2 regions of the Caballeronia sp. 11_S32 genome follow, and region 1 is predicted to be linked to the other one. Evidence: riboswitches for the same ligand, from Rfam matches in the RefSeq annotation. Region 1 holds a riboswitch; the other holds the start of a gene.
What was found. Region 1 has a riboswitch for thiamine pyrophosphate ahead of AC1Z32_RS11905 (FAD-dependent oxidoreductase). Riboswitches for the same ligand answer to the same signal wherever they lie in the genome.
Positions count from the first base shown of each region.

Region 1 (9,634 bases):
AGAGCACATGTGGACGCCGGACGCGATCGCCAAGCTGCAGCACTCGGCGCGCAGCAACTCGTACCAGACGTACAAGGAATACGCGCACATCATCAACGACCAGACGAAGCGTCATATGACGTTCCGTGGTCTGTTCGAGTTCAAGGTCGAACCGACGAAGGCGATCCCGCTCGACGAAGTGGAATCGGCGAAGGACATCGTCAAGCGCTTCGCGACCGGCGCGATGTCGCTCGGCTCGATCAGCACGGAAGCGCACGCCACGCTCGCTGTCGCGATGAACCGCATCGGCGGCAAGTCGAACACCGGCGAAGGCGGCGAGGACGAAACGCGTTATCGCAACGAACTGCGCGGCATTCCGATCAAGAACGGCGATTCGCTCCAATCGATCATCGGCAAGGAAGTCATCGCCGACATCCCGCTCAAGGACGGCGATTCGCTGCGCTCGAAGATCAAGCAGGTCGCGTCGGGCCGTTTCGGCGTGACGGCGGAGTATTTGTCGTCGGCGGACCAGATCCAGATCAAGATGGCGCAGGGCGCGAAGCCGGGCGAAGGCGGTCAGCTGCCGGGCCACAAGGTTTCGGATTACATCGGCAAGCTGCGTTACTCGGTGCCGGGCGTCGGCCTCATCTCGCCGCCGCCGCACCACGACATCTATTCGATCGAAGACCTGGCGCAGCTCATTCACGACCTGAAGAACGTGAATTCGTCGTCGAGCATTTCGGTGAAGCTGGTGTCGGAAGTGGGTGTCGGCACGGTCGCCGCGGGTGTCGCGAAGGCGAAGGCGGATCACGTCGTGATCGCCGGTCATGACGGCGGCACGGGCGCATCGCCGCTGTCGTCGCTCAAGCACGCCGGCACGCCGTGGGAACTCGGTCTCGCCGAAACGCAGCAGACGCTCGTGCTGAACCGCCTGCGCGGCCGTATCCGCGTGCAGGCCGACGGCCAGATGAAGACCGGCCGCGACGTCGTGATCGGCGCGCTGCTCGGCGCGGACGAGTTCGGTTTCGCGACGGCGCCGCTCGTCGTCGAAGGCTGCATCATGATGCGCAAGTGCCATCTGAACACGTGCCCGGTCGGCGTCGCGACGCAGGACCCGGTGCTGCGCGCGAAGTTCACGGGCCAGCCGGAACACGTCGTCAACTACTTCTTCTTCGTCGCGGAGGAAGTGCGCGAAATCATGGCGCAGTTCGGCATCCGCAAGTTCGATGACCTGATCGGCCGCGTCGACCTGCTCGACATGAAGAAGGGCATCGAGCACTGGAAGGCGAAGGGTCTCGACTTCTCGCGCATCTTCTATCAGGTGCCGGATGCGGAAGGCGTCGCGCGCAAGCATGTCGATGTGCAGGATCACGGTCTCGACCGCGCGCTCGATCACACGCTGATCGAGAAGTCGAAGGCGGCGATCGAGAAGGGCGAGCATGTGTCGTTCATCCAGCCGGTGCGCAACGTGAACCGCACGGTCGGCGCGATGCTGTCGGGCCTGATCGCGAAGAAGCACGGCCACGACGGTTTGCCGGATGACGCGATTCATATTCAGCTGAAGGGCACGGCGGGCCAGAGCTTCGGCGCGTTCCTCGCGAAGGGCGTGACGCTCGATCTCGTCGGCGACGGCAACGACTACGTCGGCAAGGGTCTGTCGGGCGGGCGCATCATCATTCGCCCGACCAACGACTTCCGCGGCAAGTCCGAGGAAAACATCATCTGCGGCAACACGGTGATGTACGGCGCGATCGAAGGCGAATCGTATTTCCGCGGCGTAGCGGGCGAGCGCTTCTGCGTGCGCAACTCGGGCGCGACGGCGGTCGTCGAAGGCACGGGCGATCACGGCTGCGAATACATGACGGGCGGCACGGTGGTCGTGCTCGGCGAGACGGGCCGCAACTTCGCGGCGGGCATGTCGGGCGGTATCGCGTTCGTGTACGACCCGGACGGCACGTTCGCGGGCAAGTGCAACAAGTCGATGGTCGCGCTCGATCCGGTTCTGCAACAGGCGGAACAGGAGCGCACGATTGATCGCGCGCTGTGGCACACCGGCAAGACCGACGAAGCGCTGCTCAAGGGCCTGATCGAGCGTCACTTCCAGTTCACCGGCTCGCCGCGCGCGAAGTCGCTGCTCGAGAACTGGGACTCGGCGCGCCGTCAGTTCGTGAAGGTGTTCCCGACCGAGTACAAGCGCGCGCTCACCGAGCTCGGCGCGAAGAAGGGCAAGGAAGCGGTCGCGGCTTAAAGCCCGGTCTCACAAGTCATAGAAAGGCTCTCCGGTGCGAGTGCATCGGAGAGCGCGATCCTCACCAAATACAGAGAAAGAAATGGGCAAGGCAACCGGTTTTCTCGAGTTCGAACGCCGCCACGAGGCGTACGAAGCACCGCTGACCCGCGTCAAGCACTACAAGGAATTCGTCGCCGCGCTGACCGATGAAGACGCGAAGGTTCAAGGCGCGCGCTGCATGGATTGCGGCATCCCGTTCTGCAACAACGGCTGCCCGGTCAACAACATCATTCCGGACTTCAACGATCTCGTATTCCAGCAGGACTGGAAGAGCGCGATCAACGTGCTGCATTCGACCAACAACTTTCCGGAGTTCACGGGCCGCATCTGCCCGGCGCCGTGCGAAGCGGCGTGCACGCTCGGCATCAACGACGATCCCGTGGGCATCAAGTCGATCGAGCACGCGATCATCGACAAGGCTTTCGCCGAAGGCTGGGTCGTGCCGCAGCCGCCGAAGCACAAGACGGGCAAGAAGGTTGCCGTGGTCGGTTCGGGCCCTGCGGGTCTGGCGGCTGCGCAGCAACTGGCGCGCGCCGGGCATGATGTCGTGGTGTTCGAGAAGAACGATCGCATCGGCGGTCTGCTGCGTTATGGCATCCCCGACTTCAAGCTGGAGAAGTGGCTGATCGACCGCCGCATGCGCCAGATGGAAGCGGAAGGCGTGTCGTTCCGCACGAACGTGTTCATCGGCAAGGATGCGCTGCCGGAGTACATCGCCAATACGGCGAAGGAAACCATCACGCCGGACGAACTGAAGGAACAGTTCGACGCGGTCGTGATCGCGGGCGGCTCGGAAACGCCGCGCGATCTGCCGGTGCCGGGGCGCGAGCTCGAAGGCATCTATTACGCGATGGAATTCCTGCCGCAGCAGAACAAGGTCAACGCGGGCGACAAGCTCACGGACCAACTGCTCGCCAAGGGCAAGCATGTCGTCGTGATCGGCGGCGGCGATACGGGTTCGGATTGCGTCGGCACGTCGAACCGTCATGGCGCGAAGGGCGTGACGCAGTTCGAACTGCTCGCGCAGCCGCCCGAGGAAGAGAACAAGCCGCTCGTGTGGCCGTACTGGCCGATCAAGCTGCGCACGTCTTCTTCGCACGAGGAAGGCTGCGATCGCGACTGGTCGGTGGCGACGAAGCGTTTCGAAGGCAAGAACGGCAAGGTCGAGAAGCTGATCGCGGTGCGCGTCGAGTGGAAGGGCGGCAAGATGCAGGAAGTGCCGAACTCCGAGTTCGAACTGAAGGCCGATCTCGTGCTGCTCGCCATGGGCTTCACGCAGCCGGTTTCGCCGGTGCTGGATGCGTTCGGCGTCGAGAAGGATGCGCGCGGCAACGTGCGTGCCGCGACCGAAGGCGACAAGGCGTATTACACGTCGGTGGACAAGGTGTTCACGGCGGGCGATATGCGTCGCGGGCAGTCGCTGGTCGTGTGGGCGATTCGCGAAGGACGTCAGTGCGCGCGTTCGGTGGATGCGTATTTGATGGGCTCCAGCGAGTTGCCGCGATAAGCAGGCTTCGACGCTCGATGTAAAAAGGCCACGCGATTGCGTGGCCTTTTTGCTTTGGCTGCGCGAGCGCGTTCAAGCTTCAGCCATCGCCCTCTCGATCTCGATCTTGTAGTCATGGAACATCGCCACCGATTCGCGATGCGCCACACTCAAAATCGCCGCCTTCGGCAAACGCTCGGTGAGCGTGTTGTAGATGTGCAGTTCGTTCTCGGCGTCGAGCGCGCTGGTGGCTTCATCGAGGAAGAGGAAGTCCGGCTTGTGCAGGAGCACACGCGCCGCGGCCAGCCGCTGCTGCTCGCCTGGCGACAGACTCCGCGCCCAATGCGCGCTCTCGTCCAGCCGGTCCGCATAAGTTTCGAGATTGCACAGACGCAGCACCTCGCGCGATTCGTCATCGCTGAACGTGCCGCCCGGCGACGGATACGAAAGCGCCGCGCGCAACGTGCCGATCGGCAGATAGCTCATCTGCGGGATGAACATCATCTTCGCATCGACGGGCGCATCGATGGTGCCGTCACCGAACGGCCACAAGCCCGCGAGCGCGCGCATCAGCGTGCTCTTGCCCGATCCCGACGGTCCGACGACGAGCCAGCGCGATCCCGCCTCGATGGAAACATCCGTCACGCGCGAAAGCGGCGTGCCGTTCGGCAGCGCGAGCATCAACCCTTTGGTCGTGAGCGAAGGCGTGCTCGTGTAATGCAGGTTGATGCCGCCGCGCTCCGTCGCCGGCGACGTTTCCTCGCGGATATGCGTCGAGCGCATCACGCGCTTGAATTCGCGCAGACGGTTGACGGTGGCGCGCCATTCGACCAGGGTCGAATAACTGTTGATGAACCAGGAAAACGAATCGCTGACCGTGCCGAAGGCCGATGAAATCTGCATCAGCACGCCGAATGAAAACGCGCCGGCAAAGTAGCGCGGCGCCGCGACCATGATCGGAAAGATGATCGCGATCTGCCCATAGAAGCTCAGCACGAAGGTCATGCGCTTCGTGTACTTCATGATCATCCACCAGTTGTCGCGGATGCGCTGGAAGATGGTCTTCGCATTCGCCGTTTCGGTGGCGATGCCGTCATAGAACGCGATCTGCTCGGCGTTCTCACGCACGCGGATCAGGCCGAAGCGGAAATCGGCCTCCACCTTCTGCTGCTGATAGTTGATCGACACGAGCGGATGCCCGACCTTCTGGATGATGAGCGAGCCGAGAATCGCATACAGCGCGGCGGCCCACACCATATAGCCCGGAATGGTGATCGGCGTGCCGCCGAGCGTGAGCGTCAGCGCGCCCGCGATGGTCCACAGAATCGTGATGAAGGTGACGAGCGTGACGAGCGTCGAGAGCAGATCGAGAGACAGCGAAAGGGTCGTCGTCGCGAAGGACTGGAGGTCGTCCGAGATACGCTGGTCGGGGTTGTCGGCGAGGCGGTCGCGCTCGATGCGGTAGAACGCCTTGTCGCCGAGCCATTGCTCCAGAAACCTGTTGGTGAGCCACTGCCGCCAGCGGAACGCGAGCATCTGCCGCAGATAGCGTCCGTACACCGCGAGCAGGATGTACGCGAACGCGAGGCCGGTGAAGATCAGCAGCAGATGTGGAAAGTCCTTGACGTTCTTGTTCTGCAGCGCGTTGTAGAAGTCGGCGTTCCAGCTGTTGAGGCGGACGTTGATCCACACGACCGTCATGTTGATCGCGATGATCGCGACGAGCAGCCCCCACGCGACGCCGCGCTCCTCCGACACCCAGTAGGGCTTGATGAGGCTCCACGCCGAAACTTGGTCGGCCTTCTGCTGCGTATTTTCGATGCGAGTGTTGGTCATGAGCTTCCTGCTGAAGCGCCTCGAGGCGCCCGAAGGCGACGTCCGCGGCCAGGCTGCGCGCGGCCTTTTCGGTCCGTAAATTCTTCCGGGGTTCTCTTAACGCTCACTTAATTTCGCGCGATCGTTCGCTGAACCATGTTCGCGGCATTGTGCCAGAGTGCCGCCGGGCGCGATAAAAGCCGGGCAATCCCCGTTTGCAGCGGGTTCCGCTTTCATGCTTTAATGATCCTCGACGAAACAGGGGTGCTTCGCGCGCATCGGCGGCCGGAACGGCCATCAGCGCGGCGAGGCTGAGAGAGACCCTTTGCACCCGATCCGGGTAATACCGGCGAGGGAAGTTTCCGGAGATCGCGCGACACCTGGCGCCCCTCCAGTCTCTTCCGTATCTTCATTCCGCCCGGCGCGTTTCATTGAAGCCGGGCCGGTCTCTCCGCTGATTTCGTCCTTGTGATGTGGCGCCGCGCCGGCACGGTCGAGATCGCGTACTTCGTCTCCTCGTGCAGTGCCTTGCCACGGCTATGGGAGACATCGAATTGAACAGGATCGAACAGGGCGCCGCGCGCCGGCCCGATTTCGCCGTCGTCGGCGGCGGGCTCGTCGGGCGGCTCGTCGCGTGGCAGCTCGCGGGCGCGGGTCATGACGTCGCGCTCTACGAACGCGGCGACGCAGCGGGCACGCAATCGGCGGCATGGGTCGCCGCGGCGATGCTCGCGCCGCTCGCGGAGGCGGCGAGCGCAGAGCCGCTCGTCGTCGGGCTCGGGGCGGCGTCGCTCGAGCGCTGGCCGCGCCTCATCGCGCAACTGCCCGAACCGGTGTTCTTCCAGCGCCACGGCACGCTGGTCGTCTGGCATGGCGCCGATCGCGCCGAGGCGCCGCTCTTCGAGCGCCGCTTGCGCGCCAATTCGCCCGCCGATCTGCTCGATGGCGGATTCGTCAAGCTCGCGGGCGCGCAGGTCGCACAAGCCGAACCCGCGCTCGGGACGCGCTTCGCGCAGGGCTGGCTGCTGCCGAACGAGGGACAGCTCGACAACCGCCAGGCGCTGAGCGCGCTCGCGGCCGGACTCGCCGCGCGCGGCGTGCGCACGCACTGGAACACGCCCGTCGATGCGATGCCGGATGCGCGCTGGATCATCGATTGCCGCGGGCTGGGCGGCAAGCCCGCGTGGCCCGCGCTGCGCGGCATTCGCGGCGAAGTCGCGCGCGTGCATGCGCCGGGCATCGGGCTTTCGCGGCCGGTGCGGCTGCTGCATCCGCGCTATCCGCTCTACATCGCACCGAAGGAAAACGATCTGTACGTGATCGGCGCAACGGAAGTGGAAGGCGAGGACATGTCGCCCGTGAGCGTGCGCTCGGCGCTCGAACTGCTGAGCGCCGCGTTCGCGGTGCATCCGGGCTTCGGCGAGGCGCGCATCCTCGAACTGAATTCGCATTGCCGGCCGACCTTGCCGGATCATCGCCCGGCCATCGTCTGGGACGGGGCGCGGACCTTGCGCGTGAACGGCCTGTACCGGCACGGCTTCATGATCGCGCCGGAAGTCGCCGATACCGCGTGCCGCCTGGCCGAAGCGCTCGTGTCGGGCGAGATCGCCGATCACGATGCATTCGCGCAGTTCCGCGAAGCCGCGCGCTGGCCCGAACTGCTCCACGACGAAACCGCGGTCGCCGCGCTCTAGTCAACAGGAAAAAGCATGAACATCCACATCAATCAACGCGTCTTCGACTTGCACGATGCCGCGACCGTCACCGAAGCGCTCACCGCATTCGGCGCGAAGCCGCCATTCGCGGTCGCGCTGAACGGCCAGTTCGTCGCGCGCGGCGAGCACGCGACGAAGACGCTCGCAGCAGGCGACAAGCTCGACGTCGTGTCGCCCGTCGCGGGCGGCTGAATTCCGAACCGAAGGATCGAACCATGACCACACAGACCGCCGACGTCCTCATGCTCTACGGCGAGGCGTTTCCGAGCCGCGTGCTGCTCGGCACGTCGCGTTATCCGTCGCTGCAATCGCTTTCCGACTCCATCGACGCCGCGCGGCCGGGCATGGTCACGGTCGCGCTGCGCCGCCAGTCGGAGACGGGCGAAGCCGGCTTCTTCGACGTATTGAAGCGCCACGGCGTCGCGCTCTTGCCGAACACGGCCGGGTGCCAGAGCGTCGACGAAGTGCTGACGACCGCGCACATGGCGCGCGAAGTGTTCGACACGCCGTGGATCAAGCTCGAGCTGATCGGCGACGACTACACGCTGCAGCCCGACCCGATCGGGCTCGTCGAAGCGGCGGCGAAGCTCATCCGCGAAGGCTTCAAGGTGCTGCCCTACTGCACGGAAGATCTCGTGATCGGGCGGCGCCTGCTCGATGCCGGTTGCGAAGCGCTGATGCCATGGGGCGCGCCGATCGGCACCGGCAAGGGCGTGACCAATCCGTACGGGCTGCGCACGCTGCGCGAACGCCTGCCGGACACGCCGCTGATCGTCGATGCGGGTCTCGGCGTGCCGTCGCACGCGTGCCAGGTGATGGAATGGGGCTTCGACGGCGTGCTGCTCAATACCGCCGTCTCGCAGGCGACGTTTCCGCCGCAGATGGCGCGCGCGTTCGCGCTCGGCGTCGAAGCGGGGCGCACCGCATTCCTCGCCGGCCCGATGGCCGAGCGCGACAGCGCGCAGGCGAGCACGCCGGTCGTCGGCATGCCGTTCTGGCATCAGGACGGAGGCGCGGCATGAGCTTGCTGAATCACGAAGTCTTCTGGCCCCCGGCGGACGAGCTGATCGAAGTCGCCGAGCGGATTCGCGCGCGTCTGGGCGATTGGCCCGCGGCTGAAACGCGCTGGCGCATCTGCCTGACCGCGCCTGAATTGCCGAAAGCGGACGATCTGATCGTATTCACCGAGCCGCATGACGCGGACATCGACCGGCTCGCGAAAAGCGGCGCGGCGCTCGTCGAAGCGCATGGTGGCCGCGTCGCGCTGCGTCGCGGCGAGGAGCGTTTCGCGCTGGAAGGCGAATGGTCGGATGACTGGCTGGCCGCGCTCGCCGCCTTCCTCGACTGCAATTTCGAGCCGCACGATGCGCTCACGCTCGCGCTCGCCTGGCGCGCCGGCGACGAGAACAAGGACGACGCGTGGCCCGTCGATTTCGCGACTTTTCCCCGCGTCGCCGATTTGCCCGCCGCGCCCGAAGGCGGCTTTGCTCCGTGCCCGGACCGGCTCGGCCTTTATCCGGTGCTGCCGGGCGCCGAATGGGTCGAGCGCGTGCTCGATCTCGGCGTTCGCACCGCGCAATTGCGCCGCAAGTCGACGGACGCCGCCGATCTGCGGCGCGAAATCGCGCGCTCAGTCGAAGCGGGGCGCCGCCATGACGCGCAGCTTTTCATCAACGATCACTGGCGCGAGGCGATCGCGGCAGGCGCGTACGGCGTGCATCTCGGTCAGGAAGACGTGCAGACCGCCGATCTGAACGCGATCGCGAAAGCCGGCCTGCGCCTCGGATTGTCGACGCACGGGTACTACGAGATGCTGCGCGCGCTGCATTTCAGGCCCAGCTATCTCGCCCTCGGCGCCGTTTTCCCGACGACGACGAAAGTCATGCCGACCAAGCCGCAAGGACTCGCGCGGCTCGGCCGCTACGTGCAATTGCTGTCGGGGCGCGTGCCGCTCGTCGCGATCGGCGGGATCGACGCCAAGGTCATGCCCGAGGTCCTCGCAAGGGGCGTCGGCAGCGCGGCGGTCGTGCGCGCGGTGACCGAGGCGCCGGACACGCCGGCCGCGGTCTCGTCGTTGCAACAGATGTTTGCAAGTCAACGGTAAAGAATCCCAAAAATAAAAGGGGGCGGGACTAGGCAAAGCACCGATTGCACGCAGGCCCTATAATTCGGCGTTTTGCGTCAACGGAATCTCTTACCCAGTGCCTGCTTCCTCCGAGACTCTGCTGGAGCTACGCGACGTCGATTTCGGCTACGGCGACCGACTCATTCTGTCGAACCTGAACATGCGCTTCACGCGCGGGCAGGTGGTCGCGGTCATGGGCGGCTCCGGCTGCGGCAAGACCACGA
Region 1 is NZ_JBXOWH010000003.1:85,991-95,624, reverse strand. Features, by position in the region: gene AC1Z32_RS11920 (glutamate synthase-related protein) at 1-2,227, shown strand, start outside; gene AC1Z32_RS11915 (glutamate synthase subunit beta) at 2,310-3,776, shown strand; gene AC1Z32_RS11910 (ABC transporter ATP-binding protein/permease) at 3,849-5,591, opposite strand; TPP riboswitch at 5,821-5,945, shown strand; gene AC1Z32_RS11905 (FAD-dependent oxidoreductase) at 6,110-7,264, shown strand; gene thiS (sulfur carrier protein ThiS) at 7,280-7,477, shown strand; gene AC1Z32_RS11895 (thiazole synthase) at 7,501-8,307, shown strand; gene thiE (thiamine phosphate synthase) at 8,304-9,389, shown strand; gene AC1Z32_RS11885 (ABC transporter ATP-binding protein) at 9,487-9,634, shown strand, end outside.

Region 2 (9,634 bases), 1.4 Mb from region 1:
TCGAGCAGAAATGAGCGACCTTGGCGGAATCCTTCGGCAGCGTTTCGTCGTGGAATTCGCGCGCCTTGTCCGGATCGAGGCCGAGGTTGAACTGGTCTTCCCAGCGGAACTCGAAACGCGCCTTGGAGAGCGCGTTGTCGCGCACCTGCGCGCCCGGATGGCCCTTCGCCAGATCGGCCGCGTGCGCCGCGAGCTTGTACGTGATGATGCCTTCCTTCACGTCGTCCTTGTTCGGCAGGCCGAGGTGCTCCTTCGGCGTCACGTAGCAGAGCATCGCGGTGCCGAACCAGCCGATCATCGCGGCGCCGATGCCCGACGTGATGTGGTCGTAGCCCGGCGCGATGTCGGTCGTCAGCGGCCCGAGCGTATAGAACGGCGCTTCGTCGCACCATTCCAGCTGCAGGTCCATGTTCTCCTTGATGAGCTGCATCGGCACGTGGCCGGGGCCTTCGATCATCACCTGCACGTCGTGCTTCCACGCGATCTGCGTGAGCTCGCCGAGCGTCTTCAGTTCGCCGAGCTGCGCTTCGTCGTTGGCGTCGTAGATGGAGCCGGGGCGCAGGCCGTCGCCGAGCGAGAACGAGACATCGTATTGCTTCATGATTTCGCAGATGTCTTCGAAGTGCTCGTAGATGAAGCTTTCCTTGTGATGCGCGAGGCACCACTTCGCCATGATCGAGCCGCCGCGCGACACGATGCCCGTCATGCGGTTCGCCGTCAGCGGCACGTATTGCAGACGCACGCCCGCGTGGATCGTGAAGTAGTCGACGCCTTGCTCGGCCTGCTCGATGAGCGTGTCGCGGAAGATTTCCCACGTCAGGTCTTCGGCCTTGCCGTTCACCTTTTCGAGCGCCTGATAGATCGGCACCGTGCCGATGGGCACCGGCGAATTGCGGATGATCCACTCGCGCGTTTCGTGGATGTGCTTGCCGGTCGAGAGATCCATGACCGTGTCGCCGCCCCAGCGGATCGCCCAGGTCATCTTGTCGACTTCCTCGCCGATGGACGACGTCACCGCCGAATTGCCGATGTTCGCGTTGATTTTCACGAGGAAGTTGCGGCCGATGATCATCGGTTCGCTTTCCGGGTGATTGATGTTCGCGGGGATGATCGCGCGGCCGCGCGCCACTTCCTCGCGCACGAACTCGGGCGTGATCTCCTTCAGCGCGTCCTTGCCGAACGCGGCGGCGCCGAACGCCTGGCCGGGATGCTGGCGGCCCATCATCGCCGCGAGCTTTTCGCCATTCGGGCCGCTGGCCTTGAGGCTTTCGAGATACTCGGCACGGCGCTGGTTCTCGCGGATCGCGATGTACTCCATTTCCGGCGTGATGATGCCTTGCCGCGCGTAGTGCATCTGCGAGACGTTCTTGCCCGCGATCGCGCGGCGCGGCTTGCGGTGCAGGCCGGGAAAGCGCAGTTCTGCGGTTTTCGCGTCGGCGGCGCGCTCGCGGCCGAATTCGCTGGAAAGACCCGCGAGTTCCTCCGTGTCGCCGCGCTTCTCGATCCACGCGCCGCGCAGCGCGGGCAGCCCCGAGCGGATGTCGATCTTCGCATCCGGGTCCGTGTACGGGCCGGACGTGTCGTAGACAAAGACGGGCGGATTCTTCTCGCCGCCGAAGCCGTCGGGGGTGTCGGACTGCGTGATCTCGCGCATCGGAACGCGAATGTCGGGCGTCGAGCCTTCGACATAGACCTTGCGCGAATTCGGCAGCGGCGCGATGGCGGCGGCGTCGACGACGGCGTTCTCGGACAGGAACTTCGGGTTGGCATTCATGTGCTGTCTCTCCTGTGTCGACATACAGAGTAGTAGTGGGACCGTTATATCCGGGCCCGACGCGAACGAACGCCGTCGAGCTCGGCTGATTCAGGAGCTAAACAGGGAGGAACGAGATGGAAAGGTACGGGTTCTGAAGAAGTGGCCGGATGCTGCAAGCCGTGGAACCCGAACGCTTCCCTGCGCTGGCATTATCCAGATCAGGTTCAAAGGGTATTTCTCACCCACGCCACACGAAGCGATCCAGTTCGATGAAAGCCGATTGGATCGCGATGTGCAACGCAGGACCCCCGCGTTAGCAGCCGCCACATTACACCGCGGCGTGGTGTCTTGGCAACCATTCGCGAAATCCTTCTATCGTGCATCGGCGCTTACTGCATAATGTCGGGCGCCGCGGCTTTCCGGGTTTTCCCCGAGAGAGGGTGCGGTCCGTCCTCGCGCAATCGCACTTCTCCGTTCCGCCATGTCGTTCAGTCTGGTATCTGCCGCAGCGTCTTTCCCGGTCTTTCTCGCAGTCGTCCGGCACGCAGCCGTCGCGGAGTAATGCATGTCCGCTCTTCCGCCGCCGCGTTTGCCGTTCAGCTTTCCCGACCGTTTTCCGTTTCGCGCGCCGCGCTCCTTCAAAGGGCAGGTCGCGCTTGCGCTCGCGGTCGTTTATCTCGTGTGGGGATCGACGTATCTCGGCATCCATCTCTCGCTCGAGTCGTTTCCGCCGCTCATGCTCGGCGGTCTGCGCAACCTGTTCGCCGGCATCGGGCTGTTCGCTATCGCCGTGCATCGCAAGGCGGTGTGGCCCAGCGCGCGGGAAATTCGTAACGCGGCCATCGTCGGCACTTTGCTGGAGGGCCTGTCGAGCGGGATGATGGCCTACGGCATGCGCACGGTGGGAACCGGCACGGCCGCCGTGATGGTGGCGACCGTGCCGCTCTTCGCGACGATCTTCACCGCGCTCGCGGGGCGCAGCGTCGCGAAGGGCGAATGGTTCGCGGTGGCGCTGGGCCTTATCGGTATCGTGCTGCTGAATCACGGCGATCCTTCGCCGAGTTCCACTTTCGGCACGCTCGCCATCCTGTGCGCCGCGATTTTCTGGGCGGGCGGCGCGCATCTGGCGACGCGTTTGCCGCAACCTTCCGATCTGCTGATGTCGACATCCCTGCAGATCGGGCTCGGCGGCCTGATCGCGACGGGCATCGCGCTGTTGTCGGGCGAGCGGCTCACGCAGGTGAGCGCGGGAGCGGGGCTGTCGTTCGTGTATCTCGTGGTGATCGGTTCGATGGCCGCCTACGTCGCCTATAACTTTCTGATCCGCAACACGAGCACGATCGTCGCGACGAGCTGCCTGTACGTGAATCCGGTCGTCGCGGTGCTGCTCGGCGCGGCGCTGCTCGGCGAAATCATCACGCAATGGACCGTCATCGCGACGGTCGTCATTCTGCTTTCCGTCGGGCTTTCCTTCTGGTTCGACTATCGGCGGCGCGGGCTCGCCTAAGCGCCTTCGTTGTAAAAGCGGTATCCGCATGACGGCGGCCTGCATCGTTCGATGCAGTGCCGCCGCGCGCTTTTTCCACATCCCGAGCGATTCCTCTAACGAATTCAGAAGCCTTGCCGCGCAAGGCTCGGCGGCACGCGCCTGGATTTATCGCACCGTATCGGGGCATGGTCATTGCTGAACGCAGGCACCCGAATCGGCGGCGCCTCGGCGTCGGTCGATCGGGCCAGAAAGCAAAAGAACCAGGGTCGGCGAACGAAGCGCGCGAAGTGATGCGCACGTCCGGTCGTCCGGACCCGGATAACGAGGTGTCGATCCAAAACCAAGGAAGGTGGAATCATGAAGCTCATCCGCACCGCTGCCGCGCTCGCCGCTGTCGCCTCGTTGCTCTCCGCTTGCGGCGGAAGCTCCGATGACGTGGGCAAGGAAATCGGCGTCACCCAGCCGCAGGTCCATTTCATTCACGCGATCCCGAGCGGCCCGAACGTCGACTTCTACGACAACGGCAAGATCCTGCAGCCGAATCTCGCCTACAAGACGGTGACCAACTTCGCGAACATCGACACCGGCCAGCACAACTTCTCCTATGCGGCCATCAACACGACGACGCAGCTCGCCACCGACACGAGCATCAACAACGCGGCGAAGGGGCATGAGTACACGGTGATCGCGCTGCCGGACGCGGGCTTCGTGCCGTCGATCGCGGTGATCGATGACCCGTTCGACAAGGGGCTGCTGTCGGGCAGCGCGCGCGTGCGGGCGTTCAACGCGTCGACGAATGCGCCGAATCTCGACATCTATCTCGTCGCGCCGGGGACGAACATCGCGGGCGTCAGCCCGACGATGGCGGGCGTCGCCTACAAGAACGCGGTGCCCGCGACGACGCAGGATTCGATCTACGTTTCGGGCGGCACGTATCAACTGATCGCGACGCTGCCGGGCTCGAAGACGCCGGTGTACAGGTCGGCGTCGTTCGATCTCGTCAACAACGCGGACTGGCTCGTGACGACGCTGCCTTCGGGGAACGCGGCCTCGCAAATCGTGCCGGAGAAGATCCGCGTGCTGGTGGCGCAGGGCGGCAACACGCAGCAGCCGGCGCTGGAGTTGCCTGATACGCAGTGAGGGCAGAGCGCCTTACGAAGCGAAGCCCGGCCGTGTGCATCGGCCGGGTATTTTCCGATCGGGATGGCACTCAGGAGTCTCGGGGCTGGAAGATAATCGAATGTAGTAAGGATGCCATAAGATCGCAGATCAGTCTTTCCAAAGAAAACAGCATGTGTGGCCTTCCGCTCCGCGACACCGATGTACTTCCCGAAGCAGCATAAAAAGGCCCGCAAGAGCGGGCCCTGAAAGCCGCGAGTCACGGAGACCAAAGACGAAAAGAAAACCGTGCGCGGTTTGACGCGACTTCATGCTCGAGAATCGCGCCGATTGTCAGTATAGGGTGTGCTTCGCAACGACGCATAAGATTTTCATTCGCATTTGTGGAGGAGTAAGCGAAAGGTGCTTACTGACCTGCGGCGTTATGCGCGGCCTTGATAGCGGCGTCACGTTCCTTTTTCGCCGCCGCTTTCTTTTGATCAAACACCTTCTGGGCGGCAGCGACTTTTTGCTCATAGGTACGGTTCGCCGCCGCTACTTGTTGATGCATTCTCACTAATGGGTCAGCGTGACTAGCAGCGTCTGGCGAGCTAGCTCCCGCATCGCCTTGTGCTCTTGCGGCAGTAGCAGGAAGAAATGAAAGCGCCAAAGTGAGTATCGCGATAACTAGTCTCTTCATCACACTCTCCTGAATACTCCGGCGAAAGAACATGAGGGGCGCCCGGATAGCTCGGCTATCAACGGCCGCCTCCCTCCGTGCTTAAACGATAGATAACTTTCGGCAGTCTGCCAGTCGCGGCAGTCTATTCAAATCTTCAGCCGTGAAACCTTGGTTCCTTGCAGCGAAAGATCACCCATGATGCCCGCATTAGTAAGCACGATGGCTTCGACGGGCGCATTCGCCGTGGCTGTATCTATTGCCTTGTTGGCGCCGGTCTTCATGACCGCAACGGACGCGTCGGCACCAGCGGTCCAGCCTTTATCCGAAGTGCGGAATTTGTCGAGCGCTTCCTGTGTCATGAATAGAAAGATGAGAGCCTTCGACTGAGCTCCGGCAAGCAGCCCAAACGACGCCGCCGTCGTGCTGTAATAGCCGACCGTGGTTCCGCCCACGCGCAAGGCGCCATCGCCATGCTGGCCGCCGATAATCAGCCCCGCCTCGACCACGGAAGGAAAGACGAGCACGCCCTTCGCCTTCTGGGTCAGCTCACGAGAACCAGGCACCGTCGAGTACAGTTTCGTGAGCGTCGCATCGACCTCCGTATCGATCGACTTACGTTTCGCCATGTCCGGTTCACCGCTGGTTGAACAACCCGCAAGAGTGAAGCCTCCCAACGCAAGCACAGCGGACGCACGAACAAAGTTTCTTCTTTGCATGTTGCTCTCCATAGTGGTTGCTCTCTCGATGTTGCCTGGATGCTTTTTTAATCCGGCCAGGCTCTTCGTGAAGACAGTGTATGCACGGCCAAGGACAAGCCCAAGGTAAAGCCCGGAAAAGGCCTTGAGTTCGCATTGGATGAAAGCACCGCTGCAAATGAAGATTTGCACGATGAATGAGATAACTTTCTCTGCTTGCCTATCGATAAATCAATAGCCCAAGAAGGCAGTCGCTTCGATACGTGTCTTTACGTAGAGAACAGCAGCACACCGACATCGGGTCTGGGTTGCTTAATCGTTTACGGAGTTCATGCTGGCGGCTGTTATCAAATGGCATTGAGAGCTTTCCCGATATGCAATCAGGAGATTCCAGGTGGATGAACGCGAGTCATGGGTGTTCGTCCGGCCAATACGTCGTGGAAAATCACGCGTTTTCTGCCTATATTCCAAACGAAGCCGAACGGCTGCCCGCCGCACTGCACGAATCGTGAACGTGTCTGCTTTTGAAGCCGATGCGCGGGGCAGCTTTCTGAAAATAAATCCGATCGTCCGGACTCCATGAACGTACAAGTAGCGCAGTGACGATCCCACGAGCAAGGCAGACCGGGTTCCAGGCCGGTGAAGTAGCGGTTCATCCGGCGAGGCGGCAAAAGCCAACGAAAAAGGTAGTTCGTATGAAGGGGCGATAGCCGTTGGACCCGGGGTGTGGCTCTATCAGCTTACCGACAAAGGTCTGGCGGTGGAGCTCACGGCTAAAGGAACCAAGTACTACAAGGACGATGATCTGAATGGCTGAACCAAACCAGAGGAGGTTAATACCGACATGAAGTATCCATTAGTCGCATCCGTGCTGGCACTCGCCGCTTGCGCGGCACCCCCATCGGGGAATCTTCAATCCGTCGGTCAGAGTCAGAATTCGCCAAGCGCGGTAGCGCGATGCATCGCAACGAAGTGGGCGAACGCGTCTGGTCAGACCGTCTATATGCAATACGAACTTGCCGGCGATCGCGCTTTCAACGTCTTCGTACCGGGCCAGCAACCGCCGAACGGTGCAGCCGCCCTGGTGCGCCCGGCCACGGGCGGTCCAGGTTCATCGGTTAGTTTCCGGGGCGATGGCGGAAGCGCCGCAAGCTCGGTGGGCACGTGCCTGTAAATCCGTTGCCGAAGTCAGTGGCAGGCAGTGCATTTCGCGAACCGCATACACGCGATCTTTTTCAGGAGCGCGGAAATGAACGTCAAGCCTTTGCTCGCTGCCGTTGTCGTCTTGACGATGGCCTGCCCTGCGTTGTCTCAACCCCAGACCTCGGTGGAGGTTACAAAGGGAACAGATAAAGCTACGGTGGTCGGAACGACCAAGGTCACGGCCACGATCGTTGCCATCGACCCGGCCACCCGAACCGTTACGCTCAAAGACAAAAGAGGAAAGGTCGTGGAGCTGGAGGTAGGGGAAGAAGCGCGCAACTTTGAACAGCTCAAGGTGGGTGACGTGGTCACCACCGAATACAAGGAAGCGATGTCCCTGAGCCTCTCGAAAACCAGCGGCCCGCGTTCCGCCTCGCAGCGTCAGATAGAACAGCGGGCTGCTCCGGGCGCCAAACCCGGAGGGACGATCGGACGTGAGATCACCATCATGGCCGACGTCATCAACGTCGACGCGAAAGCGCAGACTGTCACGTTGAAGGGCCCGCGAGGCAACAAGGTCGATCTGATTGTCGAAGACCCCGCGCAACTGAAGAACATCCGCAAGGGAGATCAGGTGGAGGTCGTGTACACGGAAGCGCTCGCAATTTCCGTTGCGCCCGGCGCGAGCCAATAGAACGGCCGTCAAGCAGTAGTCCGACCGTTCCACGCCGATGTCTGGCATCGCGCCTTCCTTTCGCGACGACTCCGGCTCTAACGAGGCTTGATCGCGATGAGACAAGTATCGGCAACCTGTGAGGAGACGGATGATGCTGCTCACACCCATTACCCAGCGAACGTTGTCGAGAGAACTGCTTGATGTCCTGATCCGCGCCGGGCTGATCGCTGTTCTGGCCGTATTCTGCTTTCGCATCTTTGTCCCGTTCCTCAGCCTGATGATCTGGGCGTTGATCCTGGCGGTCACGCTCTATCCGTTGCAGGTGAAGCTCAGACGCTGGCTCTCCAACAAGGATGGGCTCGCCGCAACGTTGATCGTTCTCATTGCCTTCGCAATCATTCTGGTGCCGACGTACCTGCTGGGCGTAGCGCTCGCCGACTCTGCCGCGCACATCGTGGCCGTATTGCAAAGCGGAACCTTCCGCATCCCGGCACCGGCGGAATCGGTGGCGGGATGGCCGCTCGTGGGCCAGCGGGTCTATGACTTCTGGTCGCAGGCTGCCAATGACATGACCGGCCTCGCGCAGCGATTCGCGCCGCAATTGAAGGATGCGGGACTCGCACTGTTCGGGACGGTCACCGGTCTTGGTGCAGCGCTGCTGATCTTCTTCATTGCATTGATCGTCGCGGGCATTTTCATGGCGTACGGGGAGAAAGGGCACCAAAGCGCCGTGCAGATTGCCTCGCGGATCTCGGGCCCGGAGAACGGCCGACAGATTGCGGATTTGTGCACGGCCACCATTCGAGCGGTGGCTCAGGGCGTGGTCGGAATCGCGTTCATTCAGATGCTGCTGATCGGTATCGGCTTCGTGGTGATGGGCATTCCCGGTGCAGGATTGCTCGCGCTCGCCGTCCTGTTGGTGGGCATCATGCAATTGCCCGCCACGCTGATCACGATCCCGGTGATCATTTTCGTCATTGTCACCGACGGTGCCAGTACGGCGACGATCATCTTCTCGGTCTATGTCTTTATTGCAGGTCTGGCCGATAACGTCCTCAAGCCATTGATGCTGGGGCGTGGTGTCGCCGTGCCAATGCCAGTGGTTCTGATCGGTGCGCTCGGCGGGATGGTTTCGGGTGGCGTCATTGGCTTGTTCATCGGCCCCGTGATGCTTGCGGTTGGTTACCAACTGTTCTGGCGATGGGTGAGACAGTTGCCGGCACAACGGGACACAGGCACGGAAAAGCAGCATGCGGTGGGTGTTCGCCGATAACCCGCGTCCCTGCGCTGCTCTGCCTTGGTCATGTGAAGGACGTGCATCCACGTTGAATTGGACGCGCATCAGCGATGAAAGGAATTCTCGCCGGCCCGCTTGCTGCAATCGCAATCGCCTGCACGCTCGCGGGGTGTGTCGCGCCTTTATCGACGACGTCCGCACTCGGCTACAAGGAACGGGCCGTCACACGTAGCGAGGACCTTCTGCGAGTGTCGGCCGCGGCGCTCTCGTGGGACGAAAGTACTGCCGTATATGGAGTGCCACTCGCCTCTGAAGGCGTTCAGCCGGTCTGGATCGAGGTCGAGAATAAAAGCGACGACAGCTATTTCCTGCTCTCGCCGGGCGTTGATCCGAATTTTTTCCCGGCGTCCGAAGTTGCGGAGGCTTTTGTCCAGAGAAACCCGCGCGACGTCCCCGCTGAACTGGACCGACGTTTTCGCGAGCTTGCGTTTCCCAACCCGGTGTGGCCCAGGCGCACGATTTCCGGTTTCGTGCTGACCAACCTGCAGGAGGGCGTGAAGTTCGTGCAAATAGACTTGGTTGCCAACCAGCGCGCAGCGACATTCTCGCTCTTCGTGCCGGTTCCGGGCTTCCAGGCCGACTATAAGACGAGTGAAGTTTTCATCCGCGACCTGTACCCGCGCGAAGCGGTCACGAATTACACGGACGACAATGCCTTCCGCGCCGCCATTGAAGCGCTGCCATGCTGTGCGACCAACGAGGACGGCACGAAAAACGGCGACCCCCTCAATCTCGTGATAGTGGGCGGGCTGGACGACGCCTTTCCCGCGCTCGTTCGGCGCGGATGGACGCCCACGG
Region 2 is NZ_JBXOWH010000003.1:1,527,898-1,537,531, forward strand. Features, by position in the region: gene thiC (phosphomethylpyrimidine synthase ThiC) at 1-1,774, opposite strand, end outside; TPP riboswitch at 1,934-2,076, opposite strand; gene AC1Z32_RS18695 (EamA family transporter) at 2,322-3,263, shown strand; gene AC1Z32_RS18700 (DUF4397 domain-containing protein) at 3,603-4,385, shown strand; gene AC1Z32_RS18705 (hypothetical protein) at 4,771-5,043, opposite strand; gene AC1Z32_RS18710 (BPSL1445 family SYLF domain-containing lipoprotein) at 5,172-5,741, opposite strand; gene AC1Z32_RS18715 (hypothetical protein) at 6,565-6,894, shown strand; gene AC1Z32_RS18720 (hypothetical protein) at 6,970-7,557, shown strand; gene AC1Z32_RS18725 (AI-2E family transporter) at 7,691-8,812, shown strand; gene AC1Z32_RS18730 (LssY C-terminal domain-containing protein) at 8,887-9,634, shown strand, end outside.
Region 2: linked by a shared signal. The riboswitch ahead of thiC (phosphomethylpyrimidine synthase ThiC) and the one ahead of AC1Z32_RS11905 (FAD-dependent oxidoreductase) in region 1 are both predicted to bind thiamine pyrophosphate.